Regions from separate parts of the Cronobacter turicensis genome, predicted to be linked through region 3. Evidence: riboswitches for the same ligand, from Rfam matches in the RefSeq annotation. Region 3 holds a riboswitch; each other region holds the start of a gene.
What was found. A riboswitch is a leader RNA that binds a small molecule or an ion and turns the genes downstream of it on or off. The one in region 3 is predicted to bind thiamine pyrophosphate.

Region 1 (2,260 bases), 1.8 Mb from region 3:
GTCATAGGCGGCGCAGATCTCGCAGATCTCGCGGAAATGGTCGTAGAGGAAGTTCTCCTGATGATGCGACAGGCACCATTTGGCCATGATCGAGCCGCCGCGCGAGACGATGCCCGTCAGACGGCCTGCGGTCATCGGCACATAGCGCAGCAGCACGCCCGCGTGAATGGTGAAGTAATCGACGCCCTGTTCAGCCTGCTCAAGCAGCGTATCGCGAAACATCTCCCAGCTCAGATCTTCGGCGATCCCGTTGGCCTTCTCCAGCGCCTGGTAGATCGGCACCGTACCGATCGGCACCGGGCTGTTGCGCAGGATCCATTCGCGGGTTTCGTGGATATAGCGCCCGGTGGAGAGATCCATCACCGTGTCCGCGCCCCAGCGGGTGGCCCAGACCAGTTTTTCGACTTCCTCTTCGATGGACGACGTCACCGCCGAGTTGCCGATATTGGCGTTCACCTTCACTAGGAAGTTACGGCCGATAATCATCGGCTCCGATTCCGGGTGATTGATATTGGCAGGAATGATGGCGCGCCCGGCGGCGACTTCGTCACGCACGAACTCCGGCGTGATGTTGTCCGGCAGGCGCGCGCCAAAGCCGTGGCCCGGATGCTGCTGGCGCAGCACCGCCGTGCGAATGCGTTCGCGGCCCATGTTTTCGCGCATAGCGATAAATTCCATCTCGGGCGTCACGATGCCCTGGCGCGCGTAGTGCAACTGAGTAACGCGCTTGCCCGCCTTTGCGCGCTTTGGCGTCAGCAGCCCGCGAAAGCGCAGCTCGTCCAGCCCGTCATCGGCCAGGCGCTCGCGGGTATAGGCTGAGCTGCGCGCATTCAGGGTTTCCGTGTCGTTACGTGCCTCTATCCAGGCGCTGCGCAGTTTGGCCAGCCCTTCGCGGACGTCGATACGCACCGCCGGATCGCCGTAAGGGCCCGAGGTGTCATAAACCGGCACCGGCTCGTTAGGTTCATAGCGTGGATTCTCTTTGCTGCCGCCAGCAAGCGTCGGACTCAGGCGGATTTCGCGCATCGGCACGCGGATATCCTCGCGTGAGCCCGTAAGATAAATGCGGTGAGAATTGGGGAAAGCGGTGCCTTCCAGCGTGTCGATAAAGTGTTGTGCGGCGGCGCGCTGTTCGCGGCGGCCAGGTTTGTTTGATACAGACATAGCGCATTCCAGTTAACGGTCAGGAAGTGGCTTGTCAGAACAACGGAGGAGTAATGGCGTGCGCCCGCGCACCCTGGAGAGGGTCTCAGGGCGAAACAGCACCCTGAGCGGGGCAAATTGGAATTACTCTTGTTCCCTTCGCAGGTATTAACCTGATCAGGTTCCGCGGATCCCGAATTAACGGTCTCAGCCCGTGCTCGCGCACTGGGCACTCCGACAAGATAAACCCCGCTATAGCGGCGGGGACGTGATTAAACTACCCGGTAATACTGTCGAACTCAAGCGGGTCGGGCGAGACCTGCTTCATCATTGGCGCTTTGACCAAGGTTGTTGTCATAAGCCAGCATGATGAGTTTATCTTCCAGCGCGAAGCGGGCGGCGAGCGCCTCGCCGATGCCGGAAAGCGCTTCCTGAAACTCCAGGCAGTTATCGTGGTCGATGGCGCTTTCCAGATGCGTGTCGTAGAAATCCATGATTTGCTGGGTGTTGGATTCCAGCTGAGGATAGATTTGCGTGGCGGCGACCAGCGGGCTGGTGCCTTCCATTTCGCTGATGACGCGTTCATAAATATTGAAATGTCCGGCGGAGAGGTAATCCACCAGGCAGTGGCAAAATTCGTCCAGCGCCTGTTCATCAAGCGCAGTCATCGGCTCCTTGCCGGGTTTGATGCCGACCATCTTGTAATAAGTGACTAACAGATGGTTGCGGGCGCCAAGCCAACGATCAACTAATTCATTACTCCCGCCAACGCGTTCCGTCAGACTTTTTAGCTGGTTTAGCATGATCGACTCCATGAGATATAAGATGTAAAAACGCAAATGACCCAAAATATGTAAGAACTATGTTAATAACGTGCCAGTGAAGCAGAGGTAGTGCAATCAATTATGGAACGTACATTAGAAAATTTAGACCATGGCTGGTGGATAGTCAGCCATGAACAGAAATTATGGCTGCCAAAAGCAGAATTACCTTACGGCCAGGCTGCGGATTTTGGTCTTACGGGCGAAAAGGCGCTGCAAATCGGCATCTGGGAAGACGCGCCGGTCTGGCTGGTGCTGCAAAAGCGCGAGGATGAGATGGCCTCGGTGCGACAGCT
Region 2 (2,260 bases), 2.1 Mb from region 3:
AAAGAGGTGCGCCAGCAGGATGCCCTGCAAACCATAAGGCGAGAACGTCCATTCGATGCCGAGCGTCGCGCAGAGCGCGGCAAGCCAGCCGCTGCGCCCGTAGACGCTGAGCAGGCCGAAAATCGCCACCAGCACCGGCAGGATCAGCGTCATGGCGCACAGGCGCAGCAGCGTTCGCCGCCCCGGAAAGCGGCGGCGGTAGAGCGCGCGGGCGAGTGGAATAGCGGGCACGACGGAAAGCAGGGCGGAGAGAAACGCCTGCCAGAACGAGAAGCGCACCACGTGCCACAGATAGCTGTCGTGCAGCAGCGCGCGTACCTCGGTGTGGGGCGCGTGCGTCCAGAGCGCCGCGAACGCCGCCAGCGCCACCGCCGCCATTAGCAAGGCGGCGATGAGGCCGGGCCAGAGCCAGCCTGGGATCAGCGGCTCACGGCGCGTTGCCATTCACTCGTCCATTGCGCTCGCTGTGTGGCGACATCCTGTGAGGTAAATTGCAGGGTGGTCTGCGGCCGGGTCAGGGCGTTAAACCCTTCCGGCAAGGCGACGTTGGTCACCGGGTACATCCAGTTGCCTGCGGGGATCGCATTCTGGAATGCGGGCGAAACCATGAACTTCAGGAATTTTTCCGCCAGCGCAGGCTGTTTGCTGGCGGCGGTGCGCGCGGCGACTTCCACCTGCAAATAGTGGCCTTCGCTGAAGTTCGCCGCCGCGTAGTTCTCTTTTTTCTCTTCAATGATGTGGTAGGCGGGGGAGGTGGTGTAGCTCAGCACCAGATCGCCTTCGCCTTTGAGGAACAGGCCGTAGGCTTCGCTCCAGCCTTTAGTGACGGTGACGGTCTTCGCGGCGAGCTTCTGCCAGGCGTCCGGCGCTTTATCGCCGTAAACTTTCTGCATCCACAGCAGCAGGCCCAGCCCCGGCGTGCTGGTGCGCGGATCTTCATAGATAACGCGCCATTTCTGATCGCTTTCCACCAGCTCTTTCAGGCTTTTCGGCGGGTTTTTCAGTTTAGTTTTGTCATAGACGAAGGCGAACCAGCCGTAGTCGAACGGCACAAAGGTGTCGTTGTTCCAGCCGCCCGGCACGTTGACGTCATTCGCCGGAACGCCGCTCTTCGCGAACAGCCCGGTCGCGGTCGCGGCCTGAAGCAGGTTGTTATCAAGGCCCAGCACCACATCGGCTTTGCTGTTTTTACCTTCCATGCGCAGGCGATTCAGCAGCGAGACGCCATCTTCCAGCGCCACGAATTTCAGCTCGCAGCCGCAGTCGGCTTCAAAGGCGGTTTTAATTTTCGGGCCAGGGCCCCACTCCGAGGAGAAGGAGTCGTAGGTGTAGACGGTCAGAACGGGTTTGGCGAAAGCCGGAGCGGCGACGAGCGCCAGCAGGGGAAGCAGTTTTTTTAACACTTTGCACCTTTATCAAATGGGGGCAAAGGATTTTGAGCAGTAGCCTCAAATCCCTTCGCCGGCGTTATCCGGATCAGGTTCGACGGGTATTATCTCAGCGCACCGGTCAGCCGGCAGCACCCCGTTGAGAACGGCCCATTGTAATGATTTGCGTAATGTTGCGAAAGGGTTACGGCTCGGGCGGCGCAAACCAGGCGGATTTAAAATCAAACCAGCCGAGCGTGTTCATCCGCACGCCGCGCATACTGCGCTGGCCCTGGAGCATCAGCCAGTGGTGGATCAGCGGCAGAATGTCCTGACGCTCCAGCATGGTGCGGCACCACTGCGGCAGGTTCAGCGCGCCGGTACGCCAGCGCTGCGCGTCGCCCTGCCAGTCGAGCGGGATGCAGTGCTGAATCAGCGGCACTTCGCACAGGTGGGCGAACAGCGAGAAATCGAGCGGCAGCGTAAAGTTGGCGCTGTTAAGCCACAGATCGCTGGTGATGTCTCCCTGATACCACTCTTCATAGCTCACTTCCCGCAGCTCAAGCTCGACCTGATCCTGCGCCAGAATATCGCGCAGCAGCGCGCCGATAATGCGGTTTTCAATATGGTCGCCATAGAAGGTGAGCGTCAGGCGCTCCAGCCCGGCGGGTTTCTGCGCTTCAGGGATTTGCGGCGCGTGGTGCCAGCGCGGCAGCAGGCCGTAAGCCGGAAACCAGATGCGCTGATATTGCGGCGCGGCGCGGTGCAGCAGGCGGGCGGGCGTAAAGCGCGAGCTTATCCAGCGGCGCACCTCCGGCATGGCGCCGACGCGCGAGCGGGAATCAAATAGCAGATAGTAGCAGCCCTCTTCGAGGCGGCTCTCCACGGCTTTT
Region 3 (2,260 bases):
GAAGATTAACGCATTGAACACCTGAGGTTGCGGTGGCATTATCGGAAGTCATTTTAAGTGACTCTGTGGGTTTCTGTTAGATCGTGATGCTGCAAGGTCGTATGACGATTAATAACAGTAATGACAAGATACTGGTAGTGGAAGACTGAGATGAAATATAGTTTTGTATTCTTATGGTTAGTTGCGGGTACGTGCGGGGCAACCCAAATGACGGGATTTGGCGCAAGGTATTACGATGATATTACTGAAGTCTATTCAGATAATCATGAGACAGATAAAGATCTGGCGCCCATCATTGTCGTAGGAACCACCGAGTATAAATTTGAGGTTAACACAGTTGAATCTATAGCCAGGAATGTGGGCATAAAGATAAATAAAGATAATCTGGCCTCATGGATTTGCCTTGAATCAAAGGGCATCAACTATTGGTTTATTTCTGATAATGAGATGGGGGCGGGGGATTTGACCGCTGTTGCTATAGCGAAAGATGGATCGCCTTGTACACCTTATAAGGGAGTATTACACGTATCCGTTAAGGCGCCTGTGTTAACGACTAAAGAAGAAACAGAAAAATATTTTAATCATAAACCTAAGAAAGATATTGTTATGTACTACAAGGATATCGAAAAATCAGATGAATACACGCAGAGTAACAGCATTATGTACTATCTGAAAGGTGATAAGGTGCAAGGGATACTTCTTAGTCAGGGAACTACTAATTGACAGAATATTCAGTCTTGCGGTTAGGGGGGCTAATTTTTAATGACTCTCTGGCGCTCATTCTTTTAACGATTTCTTTAATAATGCCATAACCCATGGTAATTATTTTTTCTTCAACACTTACGCGCTGGCTCTGCACTAACGCATTAGCGATAGTGAAAAATCAGCAACAAGTGAGCCTGGGTATTCTTCATGGTGCCTGACGCCTTAGGGGATACAGCAGAAGACATAAGTCAGGGCACAGCGTATTTTTTTAGGGTTGAGTCTTTGGCTTCCCGCTGGCATGATCCAGAACAGGGATTAACGTGACGTTAATCGCAACCTTTTGATTTTGTAGTAAATGACTCGGGGTGCCCTTCTTCGTGAAGGCTGAGAAATACCCGTATTACCTGATCTGGATAATGCCAGCGTAGGGAAGTCAGATGCCTGTCCGGTATCCCGTCTTCGCGCCTGGCAGGAGAGAACCATGTCTTCTGACCTGCTTTGCGGCTCGCACGCCGCGCCTGTTGTCACCCACCTTCGTCGTCACGCGCCGCTGGTGCACTGTATCACCAACGATGTTGTCCAAAATTTCACTGCCAATGTCCTGCTCGCGCTTGGCGCCTCGCCCGCGATGGTGGTGGATGCCGAAGAAGCCGCGCAGTTCGCGGCCATCGCCGATGCCTTACTCATCAACCTCGGCACGCTGACGCGCCCGCAGCAGCAGGCGATGCGGGCAGCCATCGACAGCGCCTGCGCGGCGGGCAAGCCCTGGACGCTCGACCCGGTCGCCGTCGGCGCGCTCACGCTACGCACTGAATTCGCGCAGGAGATCCTGGCGCGTCGTCCTGCCGCGATCCGCGGGAACGCTTCGGAAATTCGCGCGCTGGCAGGCGAGAGCGGCGGCGGGCGAGGCGTTGACGCCACTGAAAGCGCGCATCAGGCCCGCGAGGCGGCCATCTTGCTGGCGCGCCGCAGCGGCGCTGTCGTCGCCGTTACCGGCGAGGTTGATTACATCACCGATGGCGAACGCACGCTGGCGGTCGAGGGCGGCACCGCGATGCTCACCCGCGTGGTGGGCACCGGCTGCGCGCTCTCGGCGGTCGTCGCCGCCTGCTGCGCGCTGCCGGGCGATCGGCTGGAAAATGTCGCGACGGCCTGCTGGCTCATGAAGCGGGCGGGCGAACAGGCGCAGGCCATTTCCCGTGGGCCCGGCAGTTTCGCCAGCGCGTTGCTGGATAGTCTGCACGCGCAGGCGTTCGGAGGTGCTCATGAAACGCATTAACGCGCTCGCCATCGCCGGTACCGATCCGAGCGGCGGCGCAGGCATTCAGGCCGATCTCAAAACCTTCTCGGCGCTCGGCGCTTACGGAACGTCAGTGATCACGGCCCTGGTGGCGCAGAATACGCGGGGCGTGCAGTCGGTGTATCGGGTTGAGCCGTCGTTCGTCGCCGCACAGCTTGACTCGGTATTAAGCGATGTGCGCATCGACACCACCAAAATCGGCATGCTGGCGGAAACCGATGTGGTGGAGGCCGTGGCGGAGCGGCTCGCACGCTA

Region 1: another riboswitch for thiamine pyrophosphate. It lies ahead of thiC (phosphomethylpyrimidine synthase ThiC); the one in region 3 lies ahead of thiM (hydroxyethylthiazole kinase).
Region 2: another riboswitch for thiamine pyrophosphate. It lies ahead of thiB (thiamine ABC transporter substrate binding subunit); the one in region 3 lies ahead of thiM (hydroxyethylthiazole kinase).

What each region holds. Positions count from the first base shown of each region.
Region 1 is NZ_CP165997.1:4,024,112-4,026,371, reverse strand. Features, by position in the region: gene thiC (phosphomethylpyrimidine synthase ThiC) at 1-1,164, opposite strand, end outside; TPP riboswitch at 1,281-1,390, opposite strand; gene AB8W27_RS19210 (Rsd/AlgQ family anti-sigma factor) at 1,443-1,946, opposite strand; gene nudC (NAD(+) diphosphatase) at 2,049-2,260, shown strand, end outside.
Region 2 is NZ_CP165997.1:3,612,520-3,614,779, reverse strand. Features, by position in the region: gene thiP (thiamine/thiamine pyrophosphate ABC transporter permease ThiP) at 1-444, opposite strand, end outside; gene thiB (thiamine ABC transporter substrate binding subunit) at 420-1,403, opposite strand; TPP riboswitch at 1,436-1,537, opposite strand; gene sgrR (HTH-type transcriptional regulator SgrR) at 1,573-2,260, opposite strand, start outside.
Region 3 is NZ_CP165997.1:1,466,205-1,468,464, forward strand. Features, by position in the region: gene AB8W27_RS07030 (DUF1493 family protein) at 1-9, shown strand, start outside; gene AB8W27_RS07035 (hypothetical protein) at 151-723, shown strand; TPP riboswitch at 1,057-1,153, shown strand; gene thiM (hydroxyethylthiazole kinase) at 1,187-1,984, shown strand; gene thiD (bifunctional hydroxymethylpyrimidine kinase/phosphomethylpyrimidine kinase) at 1,971-2,260, shown strand, end outside.